Regions from separate parts of the Gottfriedia sp. NPDC057991 genome, predicted to be linked through region 3. Evidence: riboswitches for the same ligand, from Rfam matches in the RefSeq annotation. Region 3 holds a riboswitch; each other region holds the start of a gene.
The links. A riboswitch is a leader RNA that binds a small molecule or an ion and turns the genes downstream of it on or off. The one in region 3 is predicted to bind cobalamin.
Positions count from the first base shown of each region.

Region 1 (11,204 bases), on a different contig from region 3:
TTCAACTAAGCTTTCAATATAATGATTAATTTTCTGTTCATCTTCAATGAGTTTCTTCTGTATTGCTTGTTGTATATATTTTTTAGCCTGAGGTTTACGGAAGTTTATATCTAATCTCCTCAACTCATCAAACGGTAATTTAATCCCCTTTAATTCATGGAATTTTATTGAATGCAAATTTTTCAAGAAATTTGCGATTGGTTCAATCATTAAAATCCTCTCAGTTCTATTTAAATAAATTGGAGGCTTTCCCGCAATAAAATTATATCCTAAAAATGGCCAAGGAAATAATTCAGATGGTTTTCCATCAATTATTGGTACCGTTGTCTTTAATTCAAAATGATTGTAAATAATTGGGAGTAAATTTCTTTCAACGTTTAAAATTGCTACAGCTATTTCTCTTCGCGGAAATCTTAGTAAAATTTCATCATTTAAACAAAAAACAGTATTGTCAAATCCTTCACCAATTTTTTTAATTACGTTTATATTTATTTCAGGGAATTGTATCCTCACTATTTCTTTCACTAGTCCCTCTTCCATTACAATTGCTGGATCCCATATATTAGACATTTCTTTCTCCTTAAAATCAAAAAATAGAACTTCACATATAAATGTACTTTACCAAATTTAGAAGTAAATTACATTTAATATGGAAGTTCTTAAAACAGTCGGTCTTTTCGACACAAATTATTAAACTAATAGTCCAAATATACGGCTAAGGATTTGAAACTATTTTTAATTCATGAAAATTTTTATCTAATATTATTTCCTTTAATTTCTCTCGATTCCCTCCGATAAATAAAAGACCAATCGTTAAAACAAAAACAACAATCAACAAACATCTCCTAAGAAAATCAAACATTATTTTCCTCCTACTAAAGAAATGTGGAAAGTGTTTAATCAGCCCAAAGGCTCGTGGACTGACAACTGGTAATTCATTAAAAAATAGACGAGACGCTTAAATCACTTCAAATCCTTAACTCTTTTTTTATGTATATTACTTAAGAAGTATTGAGCAAATGGATATTGTAAACGCCAAGAAGTAGTTTTACTAAAACATACGCTCAATCATTCTATGATAGAAAAAAATTATTTATACAAAAAAATAGCGATTGATAGAAAAATTTAACTATTCAACCGCTACTTTTCTTATTTATTTTTTATCAGTTCGAAATACGATTGAACCTCGTTCGTATTCAACATCCTTAATATTTAAACGTGTGTTGATTACCCTTGCAAGTGCAAAGAAGTAATCAGATAATCGATTCAAATATAAAAATACAGGAAGATGAATGTTTTCTTGCTTCATTAATGTTACGACCGTTCTTTCTGCACGTCTCGTTACCGCTCTTGCTTGATGAATGATTGCAGCAGGTTTTGACCCACCAGGTAAAATAAAACGCTGTAATGGGGGAGTTGCTTCCATATATTCATCAATTAATGTTTCAAGCTCTTCAACCATTTTCTCTGTCGTTTTAAAAGGGATGCTATCTTTTACTACTGCCAAATCTCCACCACAGTCAAATAGTTCATGTTGGATCTTTTGAAGTGCATTGTAAATATCTCTCGTATCCTCTTGATCTAAATATGTCATTGCGTACCCAACGATTGTATTTACTTCGTCAATTGTACCGTATGACTCTACTCTTAAATCATCTTTATCTACTCGTTTACCTACTAAACTAGTCTGACCTTTATCCCCAGTTTTTGTATAAATTTTCATGAAAAACCTCTCCTTTTTTCAATTTTAATTTACAATACATTACTTTTATAAATAATGACCTTTTTATTTGTTTCGGGATTATCTAAAATTTGAAAAGATGTGTCATATAAACCTTTTAATAAATTTTCACTCAAAACTGAGTCTGTTTTTCCTTCGATATAAATTTTCCCGTCCTTTAATCCTAATAATCGATCACAGTAAAGACTTGCTAAATTTAGGTCATGAAAAACAGTTACAATTGTTTTATTCTCTTCTTTTTGTAATTCCTTTAAAACGTCTAAAATTTTAATTGTGTGCATTAAATCTAAATGGTTACTTGGTTCGTCTAAAAAAATATATGGTGTTTCCTGAGCGAAGCATTGAGCAAGGAAGACTCTTTGACGCTCACCACCACTAATTTCATTAATGAAACTTTTTTCCATCTTCTTAGTACCAGTCATCATCATTGCATTATTGACCGCAGTTTCATCGATTGTGGACCAGCTAGGAAAAAAGGAAGACGAATGAGCAAGACGTCCAAGTTTAACTGTTTCTTTTACCTCATAAGAATATGTATAGGAATTTTGTTGTGATAAAACAGCAATCTTTTTTGCTATTTGTTTATTTGACATACTAGAAACTAATTCTCCATCCAACATTACATTTCCTTTAGACGGCTTAAAAAGTCCACAAAGAATATTTAAAAACGTTGACTTGCCACTCCCATTTGGACCGATAATTCCTAGCCATTCTCCTTGATTAATAGAATAAGACAGTTCATCCAAATCAGTATGAATTCCATCATAAGAATATGAGATATCTTGACATTTGATCATACTTTTCCCCTATTTCTTTTCAAAGATAGTAATATAAAAGCAAATATTGGAGCACCAATTAGTGAAGTAATTACCCCTATTGGTAACTCTCTTGGGGCTAAAACAACTCTCGATAATATGTCAGACCCGATTAAAAAAATTGCTCCATTGATCATCGATAAAGGAAGTAATTTTTTATGTAATGGCCCTACAAGTATTCTAGTATAATGCGGAACAACTAAGCCTACAAATCCAATTGTTCCAGAAACGGCTACTGCTGCACCAGATAAAATACTTCCTGTTAACAAAATTAAATAAGTAGATTTTTTCACATCAATTCCGATATGTTTTGCATTTGTGCTACCAAATGTCATCGCATCTAACTGCCTATTTTGACTAAATAATATTAAGAAAGAAATGATTAAAAACGGTAATAAACTTAGAGAGTACTGAATGCCTCTCCCACCAATATTACCCATTAACCATCCAATTACTGCACGTAATTCATTATTTGAAAAAGTTATAAATAATGACAACAATGCAGAACAAAATGAACTTATGATAATTCCACCTAAAATAATTGTCTCTACATTAAGTGATCGATCCAGTTTTCTAACAAATAGTAATAATAAAATAAGTGTACCAAATCCAAATAAGATACTAACTACTGGTAATGTAAAATAAGTAACAAAAGGTAAGCTTATTTGAAAAAACAATACAAACACTGCACCTACAGAGGCGCCTGAAGAAACACCTAATGTAAAAGGATCAGCTAAAGGATTTTTAAGTATTCCTTGAAACGCAACACCTGCCAATGAAAGGCATGCACCGACTAATCCAGCTAACATAATCCTTGGCACTCGTATATTCATGACAATTGTTTGAATATCAGCTGGAACATAATCTGTTTTAAATAGAGCATCTGAAAAGCTAGAAATAATAGAAGAAAAGGGAATCGATGTAGACCCTATCGAAACCCCTAAAATAAATAAAAAAATTAATAAGATAATTGGAATGAAAAAGATTAAATATGTATTATTTATAAAGCTCTGGGTAAACCGCCTTTGCAATTGCTTCGACTCCCTCTGCAAGTCTTGGACCAGGTCTAGATGTTGTATCTGAATTAACATCATATACACGGTGATTTTTAATTGCGTTTACTGTTTGCCAGTTTTTCCTAGCCATTACAGTTTTTTCTAAATTTGGAACATAATATCCATAAGTTGTTAAAATCACATCAGGATTCGCTTTAATTGCTGATTCCTCACTATACTTTACCCAACCTTTTTCACTTTCAGCTACGTTTTTAGCATTAACAATCGAAAGCATTTCATCTAAGAAAGTACCTTTACCTGCTGTATATATTTCTGGCGGACCTGATATTTCAAGCCAAACCTTTGGATTTGTAGTTGCTTTAGCTGTTTTTTTGCTAATTTCATCTAATTTTGTTTTCATACCAGTTACAACTTTTTTCGATTGCTCGGTTTTTCCAGTTATTTCTCCAACTTGTTGAATTGTATCATACACATCATTAATAGTTGCAGCATTTTTTACGACAAAAACATTAATCCCAGCTTGTTTTATCTGTTCTAAACCGTCAGCAGAAATACCTAAACTAGATTCATGTGCTAAAACTAAATCAGGTTTCAATGAAATAATTTTTTCAACATTATATGTCATATCGGCATTACTTCCGCCAACTTTATCAATTGATTTTACTTCTTTTGGATAATTGTCAAAATCTGTTACCCCTACTACATCCTTGCCATCACCAATAGAAAACAAGATTTCAGTATTACTTGGAATAAGTGATACTATTCTTTTAGGTGCCTCTTTAAAACTAATTTCTTTGTTCGTAGCATCTTTAACCGTCATTGGAAAAGTTGCTTGTTCTGTTTTACTTACATTCGATTTTTTTTGTGTCGTATCATTATTACAACCAAATAATCCTAAACACAATAACATAATAATAAAACTTGATAAAAACTTCTTCATTTAAATCCTCCTAAATAATTGAAATGCATAAAAAAAACCCCATCCATTTTGAACGGGGCTGAAACAACATATAAATACAAGAAGTCTTGCAACTGCTGCTTCAAATCCTTACTCCCCGAAGAATTGAACAAGGATGAATTTAGCAGGTCTACTGACTTTGTTTCAACCTACTCCGACCTTCCCATTCTTTCGAACAGTGGCTATTCGTTTCGTCCACATTACAGTTGCGGGGACAGTTCTGGATTATACCAGATTCCCTTTTAAGCAATACTTGCACTAAACTCATCAATATTTCATTAATTCAATCGTAAGATAAATTGGGTAAGAATTCAATTATTTTATTTATAAGTTTATGATTTTACTAACATTTTATCTGTTTTTTGTGTGTTTTGTAGAAATTTCTTCTCTAAATAGATGGGAAATATGTTTTATATGAAACAAGATTACTCTACATCTTTTTCGTTCATTCGTAAATTATGCGGTATTTTAACTTTAAATGTCGTTCCCTGTCCTACTTCACTATAGACCTGGATAGATCCACCATGTGCTGTAACAATATTTTTAACGATGGATAATCCTAAACCGGTTCCACTTCTACCTCTTGTACGAGCTTTATCTGCCTTATAAAAACGTTCAAAAACAAATGGTAAATCTTCATTTGAAATCCCTGCACCTGAATCAATAAAATTAAATGTAGTTGATCTTTCATTTTGATTTACTGAAACAATTATTCTTCCATTTTCATTCGTATGTCTTATTGCATTATCAATTAAATTTGTAAAAACCTGTTCCATTCGATCCTCATCTATGTAGATATTCAAATGCGAAACATTGTCGATTTCACCAAATAGCTTAATATTTTTATCCTTTGCTAGACCTTTAAACTTACGTAAAATTCGATCCACAAATTGTACTAGAGGAACGAACTCTCTATTTAATTCAGTAAAACCGTTCTCCATTCTTGCTAAATCTAACAGATCATTTACTAAACGCCCCATTCTAAGAGACTCATCATAAATGATTTGTGACAATTCTTGCATTTCTTCTTTGGATTCTGCTACCCCATCAACAATCGCTTCGCTATAACCTTGTAATAAAGAAATAGGCGTACGTAGTTCATGAGAAACATGCGCTATAAAATCTTTTCGCATTTTTTCTAAACGTCTTTGTTCTGTAACATCCCGAATCACCGCTACAACGCCTCTTATATTTGTTTGATTATAAAGGGGCGACATTAAAACTTGCCAATTGCCTTGATCGAAATGTAATTCAATAAATTGCTTTTTCTCACTTTCGACTACTAATACAAATAAATCTAATAATTCCTTCGTTAAAACTAGTGAAGTGGGTTCTTCATACTGATCATCATTAAGCATTTTCAAAAAGCGTTCAGCTGGTGGATTTGATGTCACGATTTGACCTTCTTTATCAATCGAAATTACACCATCTACCATACTTGTAATAATGTTAGAAACTTTCTCCTTCTCTTGCTTTAATGCATTCATATTAAAATTTAATTGTTTACTCATCTTGTTAAATGAATACGCAAGCTCTCCAATTTCATCACTTGAATGGATCGGTACTTTCACATTAAAATTTCCTGAAGTCATACTACTTACAACTTCTTTCATTTTTCTAAGAGGTGCTGTAATTTTAGAAGAAAGAAAGAATGAGAAAAATGTTGTTAATACGATTCCGATTGATGCTGCGAGCAAAACAAAATTAGTCGTTTGATGAATCATCACTTTTACAGGTTGTAATGTTTGGTATATAAATACAGCTCCATTATTTGTGGTTGTATGTAATGGAACACCCACTACTAATTTTTCTCTCTCACTATTTTCACCATAAACAAGTCTTTTACTGACCTCTTTATGATCAGTTAACGTTTTATTTAAGATTTCATCATTTTTTATTTCTTTAAAAGGTAGATCCTGTATTCCATAAGTATTATTTGAATACCATGGCTCTTGATCGTCAATAGAAATGATTACTCTTGAATATCGACTAACAATATTATTTGACAAATACTCAATATTTGAGAGTGGTTGACCATTATCTATTAATTGTGCAATTTTCGTTGCATCATCTTTCATATTTTGTACTTGAAGGTCAATGTAAAATTTTTCAAAAAAACCTATTAAGACAAAGGTCAAAAATGATAATACAAGAGAGACTAGTAAGATAATTGTCAGCCAAAGCTTTCCAACTAAACTTCTTACGATCATTACTCCTGACCTACTTCAAATTTATAACCTACACCCCAAACGGTGACAATCATTTTCGCAGCATCCTCAGAGCTTTTACTTAGTTTTTCACGCAGTCGTTTTACATGTGTGTCTACGGTACGTAAATCTCCGAAAAAATCATATTGCCAAACTGATTTTAATAATGTTTCACGATCAAATACTTTGTCAGGAGCCTTAGCTAAAAACAACAGTAGTTCGTATTCTTTTGGTGTTAAACTGATCTCTTCCCCTTCAACAATTACTTTATGAGCGTCATTATCAATCGTTAGATGCGGAAACACAACGATATCCTTTGCTGAAGAATTGTCTGAAGTAAATACTGGTACAGGTGAAGAACGTCTTAATAGAGCTTTAACTCGAAGAACTACTTCACGCGGACTAAATGGCTTAACGATATAATCATCGGTACCTACTTCAAAACCTTGAACTCGGTTTGTTTCTTCACCTTTTGCCGTTAACATAATCACTGGCGTTGTTTTTGTTTTTCGTAATTCCCTACAAACTTCAATTCCATCAATTTTAGGCATCATCAAATCTAGTACGATTAAGGAATATTCATTCTTCAATGCTAAATTTAAAGCATCCTCACCATTCTCAGCTTCGTCAATACTATAACCATCACGTTCCAAATACATTTTTAATAATCGTCTAATACGATCTTCATCATCTGCTATTAATATTTTTATATTTTGATCCATAATTTCGACCCCCTCTTCATAATTTTACATAATAAAAATTGGATATTCTAGTATAATTTGTGAACATTTTTACATAATTCTTAGAATTTATTATTTCCATAAAATAGTGAAAAAAAACTAGGAAGCAAGAGTCCGATTTCTAGGAAACCAAATTTAAGTAAATGTGGACAGAAATAAAAATTAGAAAAAAAAAAGCCCTGTAAAGGTTTATTCCTTTACAAGGCTAATTATTAATTACGCATATGAGTGTAAACCAGCAATGATTAAGTTAACTGCAATTAAGTTAAACATAATAATTGCAAATCCTAGTACGGCTAACCAAGCAGAATTTTCACCTTGCCAATTTCGTTTGAAACGAAGATGTAAAAACACTGCATAGAATAACCATGTTATTAATGCCCAATCTTCTTTTGGATCCCAGCTCCAGAACTTTGTCCAAGCAATTTGAGCCCAAATCATCGCAAAGATTAGTCCACCAAGTGTAAATACCGGAAAACCAATTGCTACAGCACGGTATCCGATTTCGTCTAATAATTCACTATCGACTTTTTGTACAAATGGTTGTAAAAATGCGCCAATTCTTTTTCTTATAATTAAACGAATGATTGCATATAATGCTGCTCCAGCAAAAACTGACCAAATTACAGTGTTCAATTTTTTAGCATTAACCATTGCTGGCATTTCTGCAAGGGCTTCAAATTTATCTTTTGTTGTCAATTCGCCTTTATGTGGACCAACAATTGATGGAAGATTATAGACCATTTCTTCTTGTAATTTATCTTTATTAATCCAATTATATTTTGCTTCGTATCCAGATGCATTAAATGCTGTAGAAATAATAACGAAACCAACAACAGTTACTAAGAAATATAAAACTGCTTCTAGCCAAAAAGTTTTCTTTGTTGATACTTTTTGATCGATATTTTTAATTAAATAAATTAGTCCTGTAATAAAGCTAATCGCTAAAATAGCTTCCCCTAAAGCTGCTGTTGTTACATGGATATGTAACCAATAGCTTTTTAAAGATGGAACTAATGGTTTGATTTCATGTGGAAATACTGATGCATAAGCAATGATGATTATTGACAACGGTAATGCGAATAAACCAATTATATTTAAGCGATACATAAAATAAATCATAATAAACGCAAAAATTAACATCATTCCAAAGAAAGTAATAAATTCAAATAGATTACTTACAGGTGCATGTCCAGCAGCAATCCATCTTAAAATAAAATAAGTAATTTGCGATAAGAATCCAATTAATGTAATCGAAATACCAATAGTACCCCATCTATTAGGACCATTATCATTTGTTTTCATCGAGCCGCCAAAAAAGAAAGTAGCTACTATATAACAAATAAACGCGATAAATAAAAAATTACTACTTAGCTCGTACATATTTTCCCCCTAGTTAAACGCTATTCTTTAGCTTGTTGATCGATCGGCAATTCAATTTTTGTGTCTACAAACACTTTCTTTAATTCCATCTTTAAACCATAATAGTTTTTATTTGTAAATGCCGCAACCCAAACTTCCCCATCTTGATTCTGTATCCAAACGCGTCGGTGATACCAATACATACCTTGAATTACACCGATCATAAAGATTGCTCCTCCAAGTCCTAGTAACCAAAGAGTTAAATCTTTACGTACTGTTAAACCTGTTGAATCTTTTGTTTCAATCCCTGCAAATGACATTTTATATTTGTTTTCACCATTTGGTTCAATATTTTGTTTAATTGCAACAAATGCTACTTCCCCTTTTGGTGTTTTTGGTGTAGTCATTTTAAATACAAACGCTGGATTGTTTGGTTTTCTTGTTTTTGTATCAGGTTGACCATCAGAGTTAAAATAGAAATCTGGAAAATAATTTTTTAGTTCTACTTTATATCCATTTTTCAAGTCATATACTTCTTTAGGATTTTGTAAATCTACTGTGATTGGCCCTAATTTTTCACCCGTTTGTTTATTTTGTAATGTAAATAAGAATGCACTAAATTCACCAATTCGGTAATCTACTTGATATAGAGCGAAGTTTTGGAACTTTAAAGGTTCATTAACTTTAATACTATAATCTTTTACTTTTTTAAGTTTTGGATCTTCTCCTGGTATTAAATTTCCTTCGCGTTTATACAACGTCACATCGGCTTGATAGTTTTTAGGTATTTTATCATTTCCAAAGCGCTCAATCGCTTTTTTATAAACTTTACCCTCTTTATCTTTATCATACGTTTCCATATGGAAATCATTTAATTTAATATAATAGTTTTGGTTTGTACCAACGACAGGTTTTAATTCGCCTTCTTGAACCCAAAGAGCCTTATCCATATACATTCCTGGTACATATCTCATCATTACCCCAATAAGGAAGATAATTAACCCTATATGGTTTACATATGGACCCCAACGAGAGAAACGACCTTTTTCTGCTAAGATATTGCCGTTTTCTTCACGAATCTTATAACCTCTTTTACGTAAATTAACTTTAGCTTTTTCTATTTCGTCTGGAATATGATCAACTCTACTAATTCCGAACATTTTTTGTCTTTTTAAAAAGTTTGGATGTCTAGTAACAGTTTGTTTGTTTAGAGCTTTATAGAGTGGTAAAATTCGATCTAAACTACAAATTACTAGTGAGATCCCAATCGATGAAACAAGTAACATGAACCACCAAGAGTTAAACGTATTATCTAAACCGATTGCATCGTATATTTTACCAAAGATTCCATATTCATCTTGATAAAACGTTGCAGGATTCGCAGTAGGCGGTAGTAAATCTCTTTGCGGAAAAATAGTACCTAATGCTGCTGCTACTAGCGTAATTAGAATGATTACAACAGCTACTTTTACAGATGAAAAAAACGTCCATATTTTATCTATATAAGTTTGATTATTAACGATTGATCTTCTAGCAGTCCCTTCATAGCGCATATCAAGTATTTCTGTTGCTTTTTCATCTTGAGGTTTACCACATGACTCACATATTTCAGTACCTACATGATTAAGATGACCACATTCACATTTAAAAGTCTCCATTTTATTTCCCCTTACTAATGTACACTCATCATTTTGGTAATATTTCTTTAATATAACTTTCAAAAGAATCTGGTGTCATTTGACCTGTTACGATTCTCTTTATTGTTCCATCCGGACTTACAAAAAACGTAGTTGGTAAAGGGTTAACACCATACGTATTTAAAACCTCTTGATCTTTATCTATTCCGACTGGAAATTTAAGTTTATAATCGCTTACAAATCTTTCTACTGAAAATTTCGATTCATCTGCATTCATTGCAAGTAACTCGATTCCTTTTCCCTTATATTTCGAATAGATTTCATTCATAAAAGGCATTTCTCGCTTACATGGTTCACACCAAGTACCCCAAAAATTAACAATTACGCCTTTTCCCTTTTCACCTGAAAGAGTATATTTTTTACCAGTATTCAGCTCCGTCATAGCAAAGTTTGGCGCTTTACTTCCTTTAGTAATAACTTCATCTTTCTTAAAGAAATTTATGTAAAAAGTATAACCAATTGCACAAACCAAAACTAATAGGATAATTGTTCGAATTAACGTTCTATTTTTCTTCATATATGCAGTTCCTCCCATATGATAGAATATCATTATTTCCTATTCTTGAATAGAATTTTGATACGTTTCAAAAAAGACTAAATTTTCAATCTTTTATCCTGGAATATTAAATGTTTAATGCAAAGAAAAAACTCGGTATTTACCGAGTCGT
Region 1 is NZ_JBHVQN010000001.1:914,944-926,147, reverse strand. Features, by position in the region: gene ACFVR2_RS04705 (phosphotransferase) at 1-570, opposite strand, end outside; gene ACFVR2_RS04700 (hypothetical protein) at 716-862, opposite strand; gene ACFVR2_RS04695 (cob(I)yrinic acid a,c-diamide adenosyltransferase) at 1,154-1,723, opposite strand; gene ACFVR2_RS04690 (ABC transporter ATP-binding protein) at 1,753-2,538, opposite strand; gene ACFVR2_RS04685 (FecCD family ABC transporter permease) at 2,535-3,587, opposite strand; gene ACFVR2_RS04680 (ABC transporter substrate-binding protein) at 3,553-4,512, opposite strand; cobalamin riboswitch at 4,637-4,808, opposite strand; gene ACFVR2_RS04675 (ATP-binding protein) at 4,956-6,740, opposite strand; gene ACFVR2_RS04670 (response regulator transcription factor) at 6,740-7,459, opposite strand; gene ccsB (c-type cytochrome biogenesis protein CcsB) at 7,694-8,860, opposite strand; gene resB (cytochrome c biogenesis protein ResB) at 8,881-10,497, opposite strand; gene resA (thiol-disulfide oxidoreductase ResA) at 10,526-11,053, opposite strand.
Region 1: linked by a shared signal. The riboswitch ahead of ACFVR2_RS04680 (ABC transporter substrate-binding protein) and the one ahead of ACFVR2_RS17180 (DUF4430 domain-containing protein) in region 3 are both predicted to bind cobalamin.

Region 2 (11,204 bases), on a different contig from region 3:
TAAGAAAACTTAAGAAAATGCCAGATAACAGCCTAGTTCATTAAAATCACCAAAATTGTGAATACCATCCAATAGACTAGAAACAAAGCATAAGTATTAAGATACTTATGCTTTATTTATTTGTACTTTGAATTTGCTTATTATTATTCCATGAAAAAGGCTCTTCGCTCAGAAGTAATCCATTGCTCTAAATCGTCTTGACTACGTCGAACAAGTCTATTTACTAGTACATCGTGCCATATATAATCTTCTAATAAGTAAATATGAACTGGATCATTTGTATAAAAAGCAATACTACGCTCCTCAATTGATGGTCCATAAATCATTTCTTTAGAATCAATCGACAAAATAAACCAATGATCTGTAGACTTAGTCTCAGTAAATGGTGTAATGCGATGACTTTCTAGATTTCCTATTGGATTTTCGACGTGAAGAGTAATTCCTTTTATGGTTGCTTTTTCAGCCGCATGAACCAGTTCCTTTTTCAAAACCTCATACATTTCGTCCCACATTGAAATCACTATCCGTTTTTCAGCTTTTTTTATTAGCGTCTCACAATAGTTAATAATCGTTTTATAGTCTTTTAAAGTAATTACACGGTTGTCCACTTTTTCACCAAATGATTCTAGATCTTTTAAAGAGTCACTTATAACAGAATAAGTTGATTGCCACTCTGATTGGGCATTCTGTAAAAAGATTTCAACAGGCAGAGGTGAATATCGTACCGTGTCATTTATTTCCTCTTTCAAGACAATTCCTTTTTCAACAAGATTACCTAACACATCATAAATTCGTGCTCTTGGTATACCTGAGTCCTTGCTAACTTGGTAGGCTGTTACAGGACCTTGTTTAACGAGTGATACATAAGATTTAGATTCATATTCGTTAAAACCTAATTTTTTGAACTGTTGCACTAGATCTCCCATTTTTTCGCACTCCTATTTTTTGTTTATGTAATAAATTTACAATAACTATTTACAGATAGCAATTTGTTAGTTACTATTTCAGTAGTGACTATTCAGAGAGGTTGATCGAAATGCATTTAGACTCATCTTTATTAATTATTTTAATTTGTTTTGGATTTTTAGCATCATTTATTGATTCTGTTGTTGGGGGTGGTGGGTTGATTACACTACCTGCATTATTATTCACTGGGCTTAATCCTGCCGCGGCAGTAGCTACCAATAAATTAGCAGCGACAATTGGCTCACTAACAAGTACATATATGTTTTATCGTTCTGGTAAACTCGAATTAAAATCAGTGGTTAGATTTTTTCCACTCTCATTTGTTGGCTCATTATTGGGTGCATACACTGTACATTTGCTAAACCCTGAATTGCTTAAGCCCTTGATGTTAATTATGCTTGGAGCTGTAGCAATTTTTACTATTTTCAAGAAAGATTGGGGAAGCATGTCAACACAAAAAAACTTACCCAATTATCAATTCATTATTTTTTTAGTTACGATATTTGCGATTGGCTTCTATGATGGGTTCATTGGACCTGGGACAGGATCATTTTTAATTTTTGCATTTTTGATGATTGGGTTTGATTTTTTAAAGTCTGCAGGCAATGCTAAATTTTTAAACTTTAGTAGTAATATTGCTGGGTTGTTAATGTTTATGTTTTTAGGACAAGTAAACTACACTTATGGAATAATAATGGGAATTGCACAAATTGCTGGTGCGATTTGTGGATCGAAATTTGCGATAAAAAAAGGAAGTGGCTATGTTCGTGCTTTGTTTATTGCAGTGACCTGTTTATTATTAGTGAAGAATATTTATGATTATATTCAATAACTTTTTATTATACTGTTCTTTGCAAAAGGCCCTAAAACGAAAGTGAATCTTAAAAAAACAAAACCAAATATATGAGAACTACATAACTAATTCAACTTAAAAATGCAAGATAGAAAAATATGACCAGATACTAAAGCACCCCAGTTTATCGACTGGGGTGCTTTTTCAGAGTGTTGAAATATATAGTAGTCGATATTGAACAATACGAACATTAAATGAATTTTGAATTTCTATGAAAAAAGAGTCTATTTATTATTGTTTTATCTGTCATCTTATTGATAAACAAGTGATTTTGGTGGTATATAAATAATTTAACCAACTTGTGAAAATTAATATATCCTCTTTTTCACAATCAATATTATTATTTTTTATAAAGATCATGATTGGAACGGAAGGGTGCTCGACTCCTATGGGATTAGCGGGAAGGCTGAGACCCCACAGGCGGAGCCGAAGAGGCTCAGGTCTCGCTCCATGGAAAGCGAGCACCCTGCAGAGGAAATCAATAGGACACAACTTATTTATCATTGAGTTCTATAGATTTGAAGAATTTGTGACAAAATATAATCACCCGAAGAAACAACATCTTATTATAATATAATTTTATTGAATTTGATGAAAATGTGAGGTAAGATTGTTTGGTCTGAAAATTAGTCCAATTGGGAACTTTATACAAATTATTAATCGGAGTTGTTGTTTATGTCACCAAGAGTACCTAATACTTTTATAATCATTTTAGGTTTTATGTTATTTGCACTGTTTTTTGGAGCAGGAAATCTAATTTTTCCACCCATACTTGGACAGTTAGCCGGAAAAAACGTATGGATAGCCAATGCAGGCTTTTTAGTTACTGGAGTTGGATTACCATTGTTAGGTGTTACAGCTTTTGTTTTTTCAGGTGAAAAAAATTTGCAATCTTTAGCTAGACGTGTACATCCGTTGTTTGGTATTGTATTTACTACGGTTCTCTATCTAGCAATTGGTCCTTTTTTTGCTATCCCTAGATCAGGGAATGTATCGTTTGAAATTGGCGTTAAACCTTTTTTATCAAATGATGCAAGTCCTGGTGCATTAATCATATTTACCATCTTATTTTTCACAGTTACATGCTTGTTATCACTTAATCCTACAAAGATTATTGATGTAGTTGGAAAATTTCTAACTCCTATTAAATTAACGTTTATCGGAATGCTAGTTGTTATCGCTATTGTTCATCCAATTGGAAGATTTCAAGAGCCATTTAAAGGATACACAACAAATGTGTTTTTTAAAGGTTTTCAAGAAGGCTATTTAACAATGGATGCTCTTGTAGCTTTTGTTTTTGGAATTATTATTGTAAACGCAATTAAAGGAAAAGGAGTTACTACTAAAAAACAGCTTATGATCGTTTGTGGAAAGTCAACAGCAATAGCTGCTTCACTTTTAGCAATAATCTATTCTGCTCTTTCTTATATGGGCGCTTCTAGTGTTGAGAAACTTGGTCGATTAGATAATGGAGCTGAAGTTTTAGCGAAAGTTTCAGACTATTATTTTGGTTCCTATGGATCAATATTATTAGGTTTAATGATTACAGTGGCATGTTTGACTACGAGTGTTGGACTGATCACTGCTTGTTCTACTTTTTTTAATGAATTGTTTCCAAAAATTTCTTACAAAAAAATTGCGATCATTATGACTGTGTTTAGTACTCTTATAGCAAATATAGGATTAACACAACTAATTAAAGTTTCAATTCCTGTATTAATGACACTATATCCTATCGCTATATCCTTAATTTTCTTAACATTCTTACACTATATATTTCAAGGTAGGTCAGAGGTGTATCAAGGCAGTTTGATCTTAACTTTTATCGTGAGTCTATTTGATGGGTTAAACTCGGCTGGAATACATATTGAAGTCATTCATCATTTTTTCACTAAGTACCTCCCGTTATATAGTTTAGGTTTAGGTTGGATTGTTCCAGCTATTATTGGTGGTTTTATTGGTTATTATATTAGTATTTTACGTAAGAAAAATAAGAAAAATATTCCTAGTTCAGTTCGAAAGATCAGTTAATTATAGGAAAATAAAGAAGCTTTTTAACTGTAAATATTCTTAATAAGTTAGTAATGGTTTTAGGGGAGAAGTTTTTAAGATTGATTCAAAAAGTGACACTTGTTTCATCAAAAAGGGGAGGAAATAGAATGGCACAAAAGGAATTGAAAAAAGGATTGAAAGCGCGCCATATTCAGATGATTGCTTTAGGCGGTACAATCGGAGTAGGTTTATTTATGGGTTCAACGAGCACAATTCATTGGACAGGTCCATCAGTAATGCTTGCTTATGCAATTTCGGGGATTTTTATCTTCTTCATTATGCGTGCAATGGGGGAAATGCTATACGTAGAGCCAAGTACAGGTTCATTTGCAACATTTGGCCATAAATATATCCACCCTTTAGCAGGGTATATGACTGCATGGAGTAACTGGTTCCAGTGGGTTATTGTTGGAATGTCAGAAATTATAGCAGTTGGGGCATATATGAAGTACTGGTTTCCAGACCTACCTGCTTGGATACCAGGAATTATTGCAATTGTGATTCTTGGTGCAGCAAATTTAATTTCTGTTAAATCATTTGGTGAATTTGAATTTTGGTTTGCAATGATTAAAGTCGTTACAATTTTATTGATGATTGTTGCAGGGTTTGGTCTTATTTTCTTCGGCTTAGGAAACGGAGGAAATGCGATTGGGATATCTAACCTTTGGAAAAATGGCGGCTTCTTTACAGGAGGTTGGTCAGGTTTCTTCTTTGCACTTTCACTAGTTGTTGGAGCTTATCAAGGCGTTGAATTAATAGGTATTACAGCTGGAGAAGCTGAAAATCCGAAAAAAACATTAAAAGAAGCGATTCAAAGTCTTATTTGGCGTATTTTAATCTTCTATATTGGTGCTATTTTTGTAATTGTAACAGTTTTCCCGTGGGATCAACTAAATTCGCTTGGTAGCCCGTTTGTTGTAACTTTTGCAAAAGTTGGTATTACAGCTGCGGCTGGAATTATTAACTTTGTAGTAATTACTGCTGCAATGTCTGGTTGTAACAGTGGTATTTATAGTGCAGGACGCATGCTTTATACATTAGGTATAAATGGACAAGCACCAAAATATTTTACAAAAGTCTCAAACAACGGAGTGCCTTTATTCGGTACAATCGGTGTACTAATTGGTTTAGTAGTCGGCGTTATTTTAAATTTTATTGCACCAAAAAACTTATTCGTGTATGTATACAGTGCAAGCGTACTTCCTGGGATGATCCCGTGGTTTGTCATTTTAATTAGTCATATTCGTTTCAGAAAAGTAAAGGGAGATGAAATTAAGAATCATCCTTTTAAAATGCCTTTTGCACCATTTACTAACTACTTAACGTTAGCCTATTTAGTTTTGGTATTAATCGGTATGTGGTTTAATGATGACACACGCATCTCACTTATTGTAGGGATTATTTTCTTGGCAATCCTTGTCATTTGTTTTTATGCTTTCGGTATCGGAAAACGTGTACCATTAGATGCTCAAACAGATGAAAAAGTAGCTAATTGATCAATCACTTAGTTTGATCGTAAGATGTTCATTTGAATTTAGTTATACAATAAAAATATAAATTTTTTTAACAATCAAGGCGTTCGTATTATAAAATCAAACAGTAATTAAACTGGATGAGATTATCATGCGAACGCATTTTTTTATTTGTCCGAATAAAGAATCGACAGTATTTTTTTAACCCTAATAAAATTTTTTTTAAATAAGTACGGAAAATAAAAAATAAATATTTTGACTATTGTTGCATTTTATGACAAAATGATGAAAACTAAATAGTAGGGAATAGGTGTAAATGAAGTTCATTGTTTGAATTCATTTACTTAAAAGGGAAGTTTGGTTTAATTCCAACACGGTCCCGCCACTGTAATAGAGGAGTAAATAAGAAGATGCCACTTATTAATTTAGGAAGGCTTTTATTTACAAAGATTCTTAAGTCAGGAGACCTGCCTATTCTATCGACGCTGTTTGACCTACGAGAGATAGGGAGGTGCCTTATGGAAAGAAAGCTTAAGTTAACGTATTCTAATTATTTATGTTTTCCAACTTAAAGGCATTTTTGTCTCTTATTGAGATAAAAATGCTTTTTTATTTTAGATAAAAGGAGAGGGAAAAAGTGGTACATATAAGTAATCTAGGATATCCGAGAATTGGTGAAAATCGTGAATGGAAAAAAACGTTAGAGAGCTTTTGGCAAAAGAAAATCAATCAAGAACAATTTGAAAAAGAAATGAAATCACTGAGAATAAGCTCAATAAAGAAACAGCATGAATTAGGTGTGGAGCTAGTCCCTGTAAATGATTTTACGTTTTATGATCATGTGCTAGATTTTGCTACGATGTTTGGTTGGATTCCTAGTCGATTTGGTGAAGTAAATGAAAAACCAAGTCTAGAGACATATTTTGCATTAGCAAGGGGTAGTAAAAACATTGTAGCTTGTGAAATGACGAAATGGTTTAATACAAACTATCACTATATCGTTCCTGAATATCAAAAAGACAAGCAATCAAGATTATTTTTCAATAAGCCATTAGAAGCATACAAAGAGGCACTACTTGAGCTTGGTATAAAAACGAAACCTGTCATTCTAGGAATCTATACATTTGTACAGTTAGCAAAAGGTTACCAAGAAGAAGAAAAACGAGAAATAATTAATAATCTAGTAAGCCTTTATATTCAAATGCTTAAAGAGCTTGAGAATGAAGGTGTTGAGTGGATACAAATTGATGAACCATGTTTTGTGTTAGAAGAATCAAGCGAAGATATTCGTTTTATGAAAGAAGTTTATGATCAAATCGCAAAAGCTGTACCATCATTATCAATAATGCTTCAAACTTACTTTGAAGCAGTTGAACAATATAAGGAACTAATTACATTCCCAGTAGAAGGCATTGGACTTGATTTTGTTCATGGTAAAGATGGGAATTTACAGTCAATACTCGAGCACGGATTTCCAAATGACAAAGTACTAGGCGTAGGCATCGTTAATGGACGTAATATTTGGAGAAATGATTTAAATGATTGCATTGATTTTTTGAATTCCCTCAAAGAAGAAATAAGTCCAAAAGATTGGTGGATTCAACCGTCTTGTAGTTTGCTACACGTACCAGTTACAAAAATTGAAGAGAATTTATTAAATGAAACGTTATTCGAGGCATTAGCGTTTGCCGATGAAAAATTGGAAGAGTTAGTTATACTAAAAAGTTTATTCATTAACAAAGCGAGCATGTTTGATAATGAAGTTAAATATGCAAGTAATTGTTTAGTAAATTTAAAACAACTTAGTGAAAAAAATCACTCAACTCGTAATGAATTGGAATCCATTAATGAAGAAGATTTTAGAAGACCAGTACCATTTCATTTAAGATATCCTTTACAAAATAAAGTAATGAATTTACCGATTTTACCAACGACTACTATTGGAAGTTTTCCTCAAACGAAGGAAATTAAACAAGTAAGACAGCAATGGCGAAAAAACACGATCGATGAATCAGAATATATGAATCAAATTAAATTGAAAATTAAAGAATGGATTGAAATTCAAGAAAATATTGAAATGGATGTATTAGTACATGGTGAGTATGAGCGTACGGATATGGTTGAATATTTTGGTGAGAAACTAGAAGGATTTGCATTTACGAAAAAAGCGTGGGTTCAATCTTATGGATCGCGTTGTGTAAAACCGCCAATTATTTTCAGTAAAGTGGAATTTACTAAGCCAATTACTGTAAATGAAACTGAGTATGCACAAAGTATAACAACTAAACCAGTCAAAGGGATGTTAACAGGTCCTGTTACAATATTAAATTGGTCGTTTGTTCGCGAGGATCGTACAAGAGAGGAAATAGCAAATGAGATTGCTTTAGCTTTACGTAAAGAAGTAAAAGCACTTGAAGCTGCTGGTATTTCAATTATTCAAGTTGATGAACCTGCAATTCGAGAAGGTTTACCTTTGAAGCAAAAAGATTGGGATCAATATTTACATTGGGTAACGAGAGCATTTCGTTTAGCTACATCAAGCGTCCGAAATGAAACGCAAATCCATACTCATATGTGTTATAGCAACTTTAGCGATATTATGGACACAATTATTGAATTAGATGCAGATGTTATTTCAATTGAACATGCAAGAAGTCATCAAGAATTTTCTACTTATTTATCTGAGTCCCCTTATCCATTTGGAATTGGTTTAGGCGTGTATGATATTCATAGTCCGAGGGTACCATCGGTTGAGGAAATGGAAGAAAATATTTTAAGTTCTTTAAAAGTGTGTGATGCAAATAGATTTTGGGTTAATCCAGACTGTGGTTTAAAGACACGTAATGAAGCTGAGGTAATTGACGCCTTATCAAATATGGTAAAATCTGCGAAAAAAGTTCGAGAAAAATATTATTCAATTATTTAATGATAGGGTGAAATCGATGAGTGGTAGATATGTAAAAGAATCTAGAGTATTTGATAGTAGTAGAATATTTCCAACTGACTTAAATAACCATGGTACATTATTCGGAGGAAAAATGCTTGCCGCAATGGACTTAATTGCCTCCATTTCAGCTACAAAGCATTCGAGAATGGAATGTGTAACCGCATCGATGGATTCAGTAGAATTTTTATGTCCAGTTCGAGAAAGTGACTGCATATATTATGAATCGTTCGTGATCTTAACAGGCTCAAGCTCAATGGAAGTATTTGTTCGAGCTACTGCTGAAGACCTACTTTCAGGTGGAAAAAGAGTTGCTGCAACATGTTTTGTAACATTTGTTGCACTTAAAGATGGAAAACCACATAAAGTAGTAGAGGTAATACCAGAAACTGAGGAAGAAATTAAATTACAGCAATTAGCATTTAAACGATTAGAAAGTCGCCAATTAAGAAAGAAATTAAGTAAGGAATTGGCATTAATTTGGAAAGAATAAAAAGAAAGCATTGAAATCATACTAAAAGTAAGCTAAGATTAAAATAATATTTTTAAGGAGGCATCAAATTTAGACACTATGTACAATATCCGATAACTTTTTAAGCTAACGAATTTTATAGCAAAAAAGTACTCTGCCTGAAATCAGAGAAATTGGATAACTATGTCTATTTATGAGCCTATACTAATATTAAATTAATCCATTGTCTAAAATACATGGTTTATTTACGATTATATTTCATTTGAAAGATCATCTAACGTATATATTTTTTCATATATACACGGCTTATTAAATCGCATCCAATTTACACACAGGCAGATACTGCTTGTGTGTTTTTTATTTTCTCTCGTTAATAAATACTTTCGAAAACAGATTGAATTTTAAGCAGAGTGATATTTTAAAATCGGATGGAGTGAAGTGTATGTTTATTATAAAAGCATCGAATATAGAAATAGAATTAAATGGAAAAACAATTTTTAAAAATGGAAACCTAGACATTAAAGAAGGTGAAAGGGTAGCATTAATAGGTGAAAATGGAGTTGGAAAATCAACATTTATTAATTCCCTTTTAGGTAATATTCCATTGAAAAAAGGAATGCTGCAAATTCACTATTCTAAAGATGAAATTGGATGGCTTTTAACTGATGAAGAGAATCAGGAAAACTTTTCAGCAAGGGAAGTGATCGAGTCATTTGATCAAGAGAGATATTTCATCAAAAAGAATTTAGAAAAGTATGTACTTGATCTGTCTAATGAAGAAAATCTTGCTAAATATAATGAGAGTTTAAGTAAATATTTAGAATTAGATGGCTATGATTGGGAAACAAAAATAGATCAAGTTTTGAAGAAATTTCAATTACCGAAAGAATTATGGAATAACCCATTTAGTCAGTTAAGTGGTGGCCAAAAAACAAAAGTCAAATTAGCAAAAATCATGATGAAGGAACCAAAATTGTTAATTTTGGATGAACCAACAAATCATTTAGACACTGAGTCTATCCAATGGTTAACGGATTGGTTGCAAAACTTTAAAGGTAGTGTACTTTTTATTTCCCATGAACGACAATTCATTGATGATGTTGCGTCTGTTACTGTTGAATTAACGGAATTTGGTACATTTAAGTATAATGGTGGCTATTCAACATACAAAATACAAAAAGAACATGAGCGAAAAACGCAGCAAGCACAATATGAGAAACAAGAAGCGGAAAAGAAAAAGCTCATTGAAACAATTAATCAATATAAACAATGGTTTACAAGCTCGCATAACGCAGCTAGTGAACGTGATCCTTTTGCGAAGAAACAAGCGGCAAAAAACGCATTAAGATTTAAATCAAAAGAAAAGGATTTAGAGCGATTAGAGAAAAGAAAAGTAGAAAAACCAAAAGAAGCTAAAATAATTTCAGCGAGCTTTGAAAATGATTCATTTTCAGCTAAACAAATGATTTCATTCGAAAAAGTTGATTTTTCATATGATGAAAAATCGTTATTTAACCAAGTTGATTTTATTTTAAATCGAGAAGATCGATTAGCCGTAATCGGAAAAAATGGTTCTGGAAAATCTACATTTTTAAAATTATTAACAGGATTAATGATTCCTAATAGTGGATCTGTAAAACATAATCCTCAATTAAAAATAGGTTATTTTATGCAGGAGCTAGAAGCGTTAAATGAGGATTCAACAATTCTAAATGAAATTTTATCACTTCCAAATATGACTGAAACAGAAGCCAGAACAATTTTAGCCTGTTTCCTTTTTAGAAGAGAGGATGTTTACAAAAATATTGCTCAATTAAGTATGGGTGAGAAATGTAGAGTTGCTTTCGTAAAGTTATACTTTTCAGATGCTAATCTACTAGTACTTGATGAGCCAACAAACTATTTAGATATTCATACGAGAGAAAGAATTGAAGAAGCATTAGCTGCCTATCCTGGAGCAGTAGTTGTCGTGTCGCATGATCCATATTTACTAAAAAAGGTCTCAAATCGTGTAATTCATATTGAAAATGGCAATCTTTATGAATTCAAAGGATCTTTTGCAGAATGGAACGGTAGACAGAACATCTCAAACGATCAGCAAACTTTATTAAATGAACGAATTAGACTACAACTAGAAATAGCTACAATGAATGCAGAAGAAAAAGATACGGATGAAGAAAAGAAGGCTCAAATTTCAAAAATCGTTAAGCTACAAAAGGAACTCGATGGAATAAATGAGAGGTTTTTGACAGAGAGAAGGGAGAAGAAAGGGTAAGTAAGAGCATAAGAATTTAATACAAGAGAAAATAAAAAACAAATCACTTAAGTTGGATTACTTATGGTGATTTGTTTTTTATTATAGATCCGAGTTTTACTTAACTATTTATCCTGCCTTTAGTACATCATTTACATCATGTATAACGACAAATGCTTTCGGATCAATTG
Region 2 is NZ_JBHVQN010000009.1:38,723-49,926, forward strand. Features, by position in the region: gene ACFVR2_RS23370 (MATE family efflux transporter) at 1-44, shown strand, start outside; gene ACFVR2_RS23375 (TrmB family transcriptional regulator) at 144-926, opposite strand; gene ACFVR2_RS23380 (TSUP family transporter) at 1,037-1,798, shown strand; gene brnQ (branched-chain amino acid transport system II carrier protein) at 2,495-3,850, shown strand; gene ACFVR2_RS23390 (amino acid permease) at 3,979-5,367, shown strand; cobalamin riboswitch at 5,635-5,832, shown strand; gene metE (5-methyltetrahydropteroyltriglutamate--homocysteine S-methyltransferase) at 5,981-8,269, shown strand; gene ACFVR2_RS23400 (acyl-CoA thioesterase) at 8,286-8,780, shown strand; gene abc-f (ribosomal protection-like ABC-F family protein) at 9,202-11,034, shown strand; gene ACFVR2_RS23410 (YitT family protein) at 11,143-11,204, opposite strand, start outside.
Region 2: linked by a shared signal. The riboswitch ahead of metE (5-methyltetrahydropteroyltriglutamate--homocysteine S-methyltransferase) and the one ahead of ACFVR2_RS17180 (DUF4430 domain-containing protein) in region 3 are both predicted to bind cobalamin.

Region 3 (11,204 bases):
GAAAGCATTTATTGATAATTATTTAGAATGTGATCACTGTCATGTAGCTCACCCAAGTTTTGTTGCTACTTTAGATATGAAAGACTATCAAATTATTACATGTCAGAATTATTCTGTTCAAGGATCAGTTGTGAAAGCAAATAAGAAGATGGGCTCAATAGACTTTAATGAAGTAGAAATGCAAGGTGGCACGTTCTATTGGCTATGGCCAAATTTAATGATGACCATTTATCCTGGCCCAGGAAATATTGCTACAATCCAAATGGTCCCTATCGATCATGAGACAACAATTGGAATCTACACTTACTACTTTAGAGATGAAAATTTAACACAGGAAGAAAAAGACTTAGTTGAATTTGCTGAAGTAGTACGAAATGAAGATGTTGAACTTGTTGAATTAGAACAAGTTGGATTTCGTTCACGAGCATTTAATAAAGGCTTTTATTCATCTTCAGAGAAAGCAATAGTTCAGTTCCATGAGACGGTCTTAAAGGCACTGGAGGAAGAATGATGATAAACAAAATAAGCCCGATAAAAAAATATTTATTTATTAGTGGAGAAGAAGTACAAACAAATGAGTATTCAAACTTGTATTCTCCTTATACTAGAGAAGTAATATCAGAGATTGCTGTTGCAACTAAAGAACAAACAGAACAGGCAATTGAAGCAGCATACCAATCAAAAGATGAGTTTGCTAGAATGCCAGCATTTGAGAGGGCACAAATTCTTGAAAATGTTGTTCAGTTATTAAAAGATAATTTTAATGAAGCTGCTGAAATAATTACAAAGGAAACTGCGAAACCAATAATGTTTTCAAGGGGAGAAGTAACAAGAACAATAGAAACATATAAATTTGCAGCGGAGGAAGCAAAACGAATCCAGGGAGAAACAATTCCGTTTGATGCTGCTTCTGGCGGTGTAGGAAGAGTAGGATATACAGTGAGAAATCCGATTGGTGTCATAGGAGCAATTACTCCGTTTAATTTTCCTATGAATCTAGTGGCACATAAAGTTGGGCCAGCTATTGCGTCGGGCAATACGGTAGTTTTAAAACCGGCTTCTCAAACACCACTTTCAGCACTTTTTATTGCTAAGCTATTCAAGCAAGCTGGCTTACCAGACGGAGTATTAAATGTTGTAACGGGTCCAGGTCGCACGGTTGGAGACACGATTGTAGAAGATGACCGAGTAAACATGATTACATTTACCGGTAGTACTAGTGTTGGGATTAATATTAGAAATAAAGCAAAGTTAAAGAAAACAACGCTTGAACTTGGATCAAACGCTGCAGTCATTATTGATAAAAATATTAATGTCGATGAAATTATTGATCGCTGTATAATGGGTGCTTTTTCAAATCAAGGTCAAGTATGTATCTCATTGCAGAGAGTTTTTGTGCATGAAGAGATTTACGATGAGTTTACTTACAAATTCGTAGAGGCAACTAAAAAGTTAAAGCTTGGAAATCCATTTGACCATGAAACCTATCTTTCTTCATTAATTTCACCTGTTGAATTAGATCGGGCGTTAGGTTGGATTGAAGAAGCAAAACAAAGCAATGCAAATATACTTACTGGTGGTAAAGCGCAAGGGAATATATTAGAGCCTACAATAATTGCTGATTGTACATCTAGCTTAAAAGTTTCATGTCAGGAAGTTTTCGCTCCAATTGTAACAGTTAACAAAGTGAAATCAATCCAGGAAGCTATCTCTAAAGTAAATAATTCACGCTATGGATTACAGGCTGGAATTTATACTGATAGCGTATCGAATGCACTACTTGCTTCAAAAGACCTTCATGTAGGTGCGGTCATCATTAATGATATTCCAACTTTTCGAGTTGATAATATGCCATATGGCGGTGTAAAGGAAAGTGGTACTGGAAGAGAAGGGATAAAGTTTGCAGTAGAAGAAATGACCGAGTTGAAGCTAATTGTCTGGAATCAAAACTGAATTAAGTAAGGTAGGAGATTGGGTATGAAAACACATAAAATAGCAGTTATCCCAGGAGATGGAATAGGTCCAGAAGTGATTAATGAAGGTGTGAAAGTATTAAATAAAATTGCTAGTCTCGATGATTCATTTAAATTCGAATTTACATCTTTTCCTTGGGGATGTGAATACTATGCTCAATTTGGAAAAATGATGGATGATGATGGAATTGAAAGATTAAAAGAGTTTGAAGCAATTTATTTAGGAGCTGTCGGATTTCCTGGTGTACCTGATCATGTCTCATTGTGGGACTTGTTATTAAAAATTCGTAAAAGCTTTGATCAATACGTAAATATACGTCCTGTAACCCTATTAAAAGGAGCACCGTGTCCTCTAAGTAATATGGTAACCGAAGACATTAATATGTTATTTATCCGAGAGAATACAGAAGGTGAATATGCAGGAGCAGGTGATTGGCTATATAAAGGAAAAGAACATGAAGTAGTTTTACAAAATAGTGTTTTCTCACGCAAAGGTACTGAGCGCATTATACGTTATGCATTTGAAGTAGCCCTTAAACAAGGAAAAACATTAACAAGTATTAGTAAAGGTAATGCTTTAAACTATTCTATGGTATTTTGGGATCAAATATTTGAAGAAGTGAGCAAAGAATATCCTTCAGTAAAAACATACTCTTATCTTGTTGATGCAGCTGCTATGCTTATGATTAAAGACCCGAAACGGTTTGAAGTAGTAGTGACTTCTAATTTATTTGGTGATATTTTAACTGATTTAGGTGCAGCCATCGCAGGAGGTTTGGGTCTTGCAGCTGGAGCAAACATAAATCCCGAGAGAGAATATCCTTCAATGTTTGAACCGATTCATGGTTCAGCACCAGATATATCAGGAAAACAGATTTCGAATCCACTTGCAGCAATTTGGTCCGCTAGCCAATTGCTTGATTATTTAGGCTATGAACAGTATGGTAAGGTAATTCTTACTGCAATTGAAGAACTATTAATTGAAAAAAAATTCTTAACACCTGATTTAGGTGGAGAATCAACTACATCAGAAGTAGGGAATCGTATCGTCGAATTGATAGCTTCTAAACTAAATGTATTACAGACACACAAGAATTAACGAATGGTAATAGGGTTTAATAATTAAAAGGGAAATACTACAGAAGTATCTCCCTTTTAATTTAATTATTCTATATTTACTCGCTTTTGCAATACTTTCGGATTAAGTTGTTCGCTTTTGTTTGACTTAAACCAAGATCTTTTGCAACTTTTCGAGAGCTCTTATGAATCGCGTAAGATTCGATAATCATTTTTTTCTCAGTTTCTTCTAAAATATTTTCCAATGAGCTTTCCTCTTGGATTGTGATTGTATCATCATCAGGAATTAATTGTGACGGCAAGTCAGATAATCGGATGACTGATTCACTAGTAATTACAAGTCTCTCAATAATATTTTCAAGCTGCCTTATATTACCTGGCCATTGAAAAGCTTCAAAAGCGTTTTTTACATTTGATGAAAATGAACGGTTAACTTTGTATTTATGATTGAACTTAGTTAAGAAATGATTCGCTAATAAAGGAATATCTTTTTTTCTTTTTCGAAGCGGTGGAATTTGAATATCAATTACATTTAAACGGTAAAATAGATCTTCTCTAAACTGTTTTGATTTTACCATTTCCAAAAGATTACGGTTCGTTGCCGTTATTATACGAACGTCTGCTTTTTTTAATTCTCTGCCTCCTACTGAAAAAAAGCTGCGATCCTGTAATACTTGGAGTAATTTTGCTTGAAATTTTAAGGAAATCTCCCCGATTTCGTCTAAGAAAATTGTACCTTTATTTGCAGTTTCGAGTAAGCCGATTTTTCCATTTTTTAAGGCTCCTGTGAATGCACCAGTAGCATAACCGAATAGCTCAGATTCCAATAAATCTTCTGGGATTGCAGCACAATTAATGGCAAGAAAAGGACCGTTTTTCCGGTTACTTAAATCATGAATATATTTAGCAAGTACACCTTTTCCGGTGCCAGATTCACCTTGAATTAAAATATTTGTATCAACAGGGGCAATCTTTTTACAAAATTCAATGATATTGGTCATTTCCTCATCAATTGTTAAAAATCCATGCGAATCAAATTGTTCTTTCAAATTTGGCATTTCATGAGTGTTATTATGAATAATAGAAATATAATTTTTTTCGCGAGATGTAATGAAAATGAAATCCAATTTTTTATTAATAGGATTGAAAATCGGAATGGCAGTTGTGACTAATTCTTTACCTGTATGTGTGGTTTGATTAATTGTAACTGTATTATTTTTCTCTAAAACAATTGGAATAATTGAAGGGGTCCAATATCCTTTTTCCAAAAAAATTTCATTATGTTTTCCTATAATCTCGTTTTGTCGTAAACCGTAATGTTGTTCACACATTTTATTAACATAAATGATTTCAAGATTTCGGTTTAAAATATAAATTTCATCAGAAGAATAATTTAAAATGTTTAACAACACTTCTTTATCGAATTCTAGTATTTCTGAAAGATTAGAATAACTGTTCATAATGTATGCTCCTTTTTAAGCGCTTACAATAAGAGGCTAATATTTTACTATTTTATAAAACGAGTTTAACATAAGTCTATGAATTATTAACAGAATTTTGTAAAAAATCAACCGATTGAGAGGTAAGGAGGAAATAGAATGAAATATTTTGCAATTTTTTTAACTATCTTTGCTTTCATAGGATCATTAACTATTGTGAATCGGGTGGAGCCTTACATATTAGGATTACCGTTTATTGTATTTTGGTCAGCGAGTTGGTTAGTCATTACATCTGTCTGCCTTTTTATTAGTAATGCAATTTTAGAGAAGCAGGAGGAAAATCAATGAGCATTCTATTAATTGGAATTACGTTTCTGTTAGCACTTTTTTTAGGTATACGTGCCCAAAGAGGAAGAGAAATGAATTTGGAATCATGGGTAGTGGGAGATCGAAATTTTGGTAGTATTATTATGTTTGTCCTAATGGCTGGTGAAATGTTTACAACTTTTATATTCCTAGGTGCTAGTAGTGCCTCCTATTCAATGGGGGGACCAGTAATCTATATTTTCTGTGCTGTTACTTATATTATTCCATTTTGGATTTTACCTCATATTTGGCGTTATGCGAAAAAACATAATTTATTAACTCAACCAGATTTCTTTGTTAAAAAATATAATAGTAAATCTTTAGGACTGATCGTTGCAATAGTTGGAGTAGTTTCCATTATTCCATATATGGTACTTCAACTAAATGGTATAAAAATTATTGTATCTGAAGCTTCATACGGCGCTATTTCTCCAAATTTAGCAGTATGGATTGGTGTAATTGTTGTGACAATCTTTGTTTATATCTCAGGAATTCATGGTTCAGCATTCACTGCTATATTAAAAGATATTTTGATGCTCATAACGATTTTGTTTTTAGGGATCTATTTACCTTTCCATTATTACGGTGGTGTAGAACCGATGTTTAGAACGTTAGATGCTGCTAAGCCTGGTTTCCTATTACTACCTAAGGCTGGCTATAGTATTTCTTGGTATGTGTCAGTTTGTTTAATTATTGCGCTCGGTCAATATATGTGGCCACATGTTTTCGGTGCGAGTTTATCATCAAAAGATTCAAAAACATTACGTAAAAATGCAGCACTAATACCTCTTTATCAAATTCTGATGGTTTTTATTCTTTTTATTGGCTTTACTGCACTTTTACAAATGCCACATATTCCAGGAGGACGAACTGATTTAGTTTTATTCGAAATTGCTAAAGCGACACTTCCACCTTGGTTTATTGGTGTAATTGGTTCAGCTGGTCTACTTGCAGCGTTAGTTCCTAGTTCGTTGTTATTATTAACGGCTTCAACATTACTTTCTAAAAATATTTATAAAGTAATAAAACCTGATACAAGTGAAGCGAAATTAGCGGGACTTACAAGAATCTTAGTTCCGATCATAGCTTTAATAGCATTAGTCTTTACGTTCTATGGTGGTAAGACAATGCTTTCTCTTTTATTGATGGCATATAGTTTTGTCTTACAATTGTTCCCTGCATTAATTGTTACGTTTTTAAAACGTAATCCGGTCACAAAAATTGGAGCAGTAGCAGGGATACTATCTGGACTTACTACAGTTGCATACGTAACAATAAAAAATACAACATTTGGGACATTATTCCCTCATGCACCGCAATTTTTGAAAGATTTTGATTCAGGTTTTATTGCATTCACGATTAATATTGTCTTTATGTTTGGTGTTAGTGGAATTACTTATTTAGTAAAAATAAGACCAAGAGTAGGTCAAGAAGCTATAAAGGAACAATGGTGAGATAGATGAAAATTGTATGTATTGGTGATAGTCTTACAGAAGGTTTAGGAGTATCAAAAGTTGTCGCATGGCCGAATATTCTTCAAAGCGAATTATCAGTTGAAATTATTAATAAAGGAATTTCAGGTGATACAAGTACTGGAATGTTGTCACGATTTTACCATGATGTCGTATTAAACAATCCATCACATGTTATTATTTGTGCAGGTGGAAATGATTTGTGGTGGGAAGTTGAAATAAAATATATACTTTCAAATATTTATTCGATGGTAAAACAAGCAATTCACAATGGAATTCAACCTATTGTAGCAATCCATCCACCAATTCACATAGATCTTATCAATCATGAAGAAGTATGGGAACCGATTTCTGGTTTTGAAACATTCGTGTTGAAGGCACAAGAGTTAGCCAATCGAATCGAGCAAATGGTAAAAGTAAATCAATTTAAACTTATTGATTTTCGAATTCCATTTCAACATCATCAGAATCTAAAATCAAAGTTTTTTGAAGGCACTGATGGAGTACATCCAAACGAACTTGGACATAATGCTTTAGCAAAACAAGCATATCAAACGATTATACAGTTAAATAATGATTATTAATAAGGTTTCAAATGAACGGATAGCGAAATAAAGCTATCCGTTTATTTGAACCTACAAAATAATGTGCAAATTTGCGCAAACAACAATCTTTTTCTTAGCTGTTAATTCAAATTTTTTTTATTTTAACTAAAAAAAGGACTGTATTTTTTTGACAGTCGTTTTAGGTTCTAATATAAGTAGTGGTGTCTTTTTAATTAACTGTATCAATTGCTTTTAGTTCATAAACAATATAAGTATTCTTATTTCTCCATTCGATTTTCTGTATAACAGCTACTCCAAAAGGTTTTTCATCAGTCTTTCTCGAGACATTGATTGGTGTGTCAATAGGATATAAATGGTATCCGATTTGTTCTAGCGTGAATAGATTGTTTTCTTGTCTAACGGCGTGATCGTTCGTCACAATTAACCAATTAAATTCAAATGGCATACTCATATTTTGAAAACTCCTTAAATTGAATAGATAGAATATTTAATATAGATAAGAATAACCCTTGAAAATATCTTAATATATTTTTGTTCTAAACACAAAAAGGGGAGTGAATAAAATTTTATATGATAAGTAGGGACTCTCAATGAATAAGAAGCATAATAATCAAGTCCGTTTAAGCGGCGGACTTCAAAATGATGTATTTTATGATGAAGATTATCATAGGGTAGTTAGGCAGTCTAAATTAGGTAGAACAAAAGAAATGGTGTTACAGGAAATTGAATTTATAAATTTTTTACATATGCAAGGGGTAAATGTTCCTAGAGTAGATCGTAATTTAGGAGAAGTAGATGGAAGAGTCATAACTTATTTTGAGTATATTGATGGCGAACAAATTGATGTTACAAACCCTAACCTTTGGAATATACATCTCTTTGAACAATGGGGTAAAAAATTGGGGAAGATGCATTCTTTAGCTAAGCGTTATAAATTAAATATGGTTCATCGTCCTGTCTGGTCACTTGATAACTTTGATGTTTTTGGAATTAGAGATCAGTTAGTTCCTAATATGAAAGTGATTTATGATAAACACATGAAAAAGCTCTCAGAATTTAGTGTGACAACCGATACATTTGGAATTATTCATAATGATTTTCATCAAGGGAATATAATTTTAGTCGGTAATACTCTCTTTACGATCGATTTTGATGATTGTGCATTTAATTGGTTCGCACAGGATATTGCTACAGCTTTTTATCATGCGTATTGGCAACAGAACTCTTTTAATAAAATAAGTGAACAGTTTATTGAGACTTTTATAGTGAACTTCTTTAAAGGCTATAAACTAGAAAACTTACTTCATAATGACATAGTAAAACAAATCCCGATTTTTCTTAAATTGAGAGAAATATTTTTGCACCATTTATTTGTCCAAAAATGGGAAATGAATCGATTAGAGGAGTGGCAAAAATATACACTTATTGATTTAGAAAATAAGATTAAAAATGATGTGCCATATGCAGATATGAAAGATTTTTCGATTTATCAATAATGGAAGCCATAGGATAGCTCTAGTTATAATAACCTAGCTATCCTTTTAATTTTTTTAAACTTTTACATATACTCAAAAACGTATGGTCATTGATTCGCTAATTCGACTATATACTAAAACAAACAGTATTTTTTGTAGTTGCTTTATTGGAAGGGGCTGATGTTTATGCGAAGAAATAAGAATGCGGCTCTTATTGTAATTTTATGGTTATGCATGGTGCTTTTTATAGTTGTAAATGCAATACGTCATATTCGAGTATATATGGTTTACAGTTCAGGCTTAATGCCTTTTATTGTTTGTGGAATGATTATTTTTGCGATTATTATCCTTTATGTAAGAGGGTCGAAGCAGCGGAGATAGAAATAATGATCTAAAATTACTCCTGTGATGAGTAGACTTTTAATATGTAACCATTAAATAGAAGAGAATAAAAAGGTTCACTTTTAATGAGGATAAAGTCACTTGTTTCAATTTAAGATTAAAGTAAGCTTAATTATGGATTTATTTTTTTATAGAAAAAAGATTATAGAATATTAGAAAAATTAAAAATAACTTTGTACAGATGTATACTATTTGTTAAAATGAAAAAGTATATGGTTGCAGTTTGCATTAATAGGGAATTTGGTGAAATACCAAAACAGCTCACATCTACTGTAAAAAGCTACGAAACATTCGAGTGCAACCCGCACTTTAATCACTGGGAAACTGGGAAGATGAATGGAGTAGGCTTGAAGCTTTAAGTCAGGAGACCTGCCATTTGCTTATACAAGTCTTTCGGTGAGGGAAGTTTTGTTATCAGAAAAATTCCGTTCTTATGCTAAAAGATGTATAAGAGCGCTGCGACGCGCGTTTTTTAGTATGCTGTTGGAGCAGTTAAATTTTTGGATAACTATGAGTCTTGCCAATTAGGCAAGGCTCTTTTTTTTGTTGGCAATATAGATTTTTTGTCACTAAAAACACCGGAAAATTCGCAGTGAAAAGGGAGGGAGAATGGCAGTTTCTAAGATTGATCGTTTTTAATATTGAGTGAAAAGAAAGGATTATTTAGATGAAAAAAATAGTAGGGTTATTACTAGCAATTTTTTTAGTTTTTTCAATAACAATTCCAACGAAGTCCGTTTCTGTACACGCTGATAGTCCGATTGGCTATGTGACGATGTCAGTTGAAGCAAATACTTTAGGTGCTGGTTTAATCCGTCAGCCAGTTAAAGTTCCTTTTTATGAGGGAGAAAATTATGCAAAGGTTATTGACCGATTTTTAAATGGGACAAGTAATTATGATAGGTATGGATCATTGAATTCTGGATTTTATTTGTCCAAAGTTAAACTGGAAAATGGGAATATTGATGTTAATATTCCTACAGTTATAAAAAATGCGATGAACTTAAATAATGAAGAAATTATTGCTAATGGAGTTCAAAAGGCAGGATATTTAGGAGAATTTGACTATTTTAATATGTCCGGCTGGATGTACTCAGTCAATAATGAGTTTCCGAACGTTGGGGCTTCCGATAAGTTGCCGAAAGATGGGGATGTTTGTAGATGGCAATTTACACTTTATGGATACGGCTCAGATTTAGGACAAGACAATTCAAGCTTTGGTGGAGATAAAGCTCTTTACACAGCTGCAAATAAAGATTCTTTATTAAAAAAAGTTGCTGAAGTAAATTCTTCACCTGATAAAGAAGCTTTGTTGGCGAAGTCATCTATTCGAACTGCTTATGATCATGCAAATACAACACTTAGTAATTTAACGGTTGATCAAACAACTGTTAATAACGCGTTAACTACTTTAAATGATGCTTTAAACAATGTTGATATAAGTACACAATTAAATGATTCCTTAGGCTATATATTGAATAAAGTACCTAATCCTAGTTTTGGAACAGGTTCAGGTGAATGGTCAGTTCTGTCACTAGCGAGAGGTAATTATAATGTACCTGATCAATATTTTGTTAATTACTATAATCGAGTTGTCGATACAGTAAAGTCAGCAAACGGCGTTTTGTCCACATCAAAGAATACAGAATACGCTAGGTTAACACTAGCACTTAGTGCACTAGGTAAAGATTCTACTGATGTAGGTGGTTACAATTTACTAACACCACTTGCAGATTATGATAAGACAGTCAGCCAAGGGATTAACGGTGGTATATTTGCCTTAATTGCACTTGATACAAATAATTATCAGATCCCTACTATTACAGATTCTGCAAAACAAGCAACAAGAGAAAAATATATTAATTATCTATTAAGTAAAGAAGTAAAAAAGGGAACTGACCAAGCAGGAGGGTTTGCATTATTTGGCACAACACCAGATCCCGACATTACATCAATGGCATTACAGGCATTGGCTCCATATCAATCTATGCCAGATGTAAACGCAGCAATTAATCGTGCATTAACAGCGATTTCAACTATTCAAAAAGCAGATGGAGGATTTACTGCATTCGGTTCGACTTCTAGCGAAAGTATTTCACAAGTTATCGTAGCTTTAACAGCAGTAGGGGTAAATCCAGCAACTGACAGTCGATTTGTAAAACCAAATGGAAACTTAGTGACTGCTCTACTTAGATTTTATGTAAATGGTGGAGGATTCAAGCATGTTTTAACTGGAAATGCGGATGGAATGGCTACTGATCAAGCAACATACGCTCTTGTATCTTATGACAGGTTTCTAAAAGGAGAAAATAGTCTTTATAAAATGACGGATGCTCCAGTAACTTTGGTAGCAAATCAAATTAATGCATTGCCTACAACAATTACAATTTCAAACGAATCTGATATTGTGACAGCTCGTACGACTTATGATGGA
Region 3 is NZ_JBHVQN010000005.1:110,864-122,067, reverse strand. Features, by position in the region: gene ACFVR2_RS17230 (aromatic ring-hydroxylating oxygenase subunit alpha) at 1-511, shown strand, start outside; gene ACFVR2_RS17225 (aldehyde dehydrogenase family protein) at 511-1,953, shown strand; gene ACFVR2_RS17220 (tartrate dehydrogenase) at 1,978-3,072, shown strand; gene ACFVR2_RS17215 (sigma-54 interaction domain-containing protein) at 3,149-4,510, opposite strand; gene ACFVR2_RS17210 (DUF3311 domain-containing protein) at 4,649-4,837, shown strand; gene ACFVR2_RS17205 (sodium:solute symporter family protein) at 4,834-6,309, shown strand; gene ACFVR2_RS17200 (GDSL-type esterase/lipase family protein) at 6,315-6,911, shown strand; gene ACFVR2_RS17195 (DUF2584 family protein) at 7,102-7,344, opposite strand; gene ACFVR2_RS17190 (phosphotransferase enzyme family protein) at 7,484-8,389, shown strand; gene ACFVR2_RS17185 (hypothetical protein) at 8,555-8,749, shown strand; cobalamin riboswitch at 8,967-9,161, shown strand; partial or broken gene ACFVR2_RS17180 (DUF4430 domain-containing protein) at 9,438-11,204, shown strand, end outside.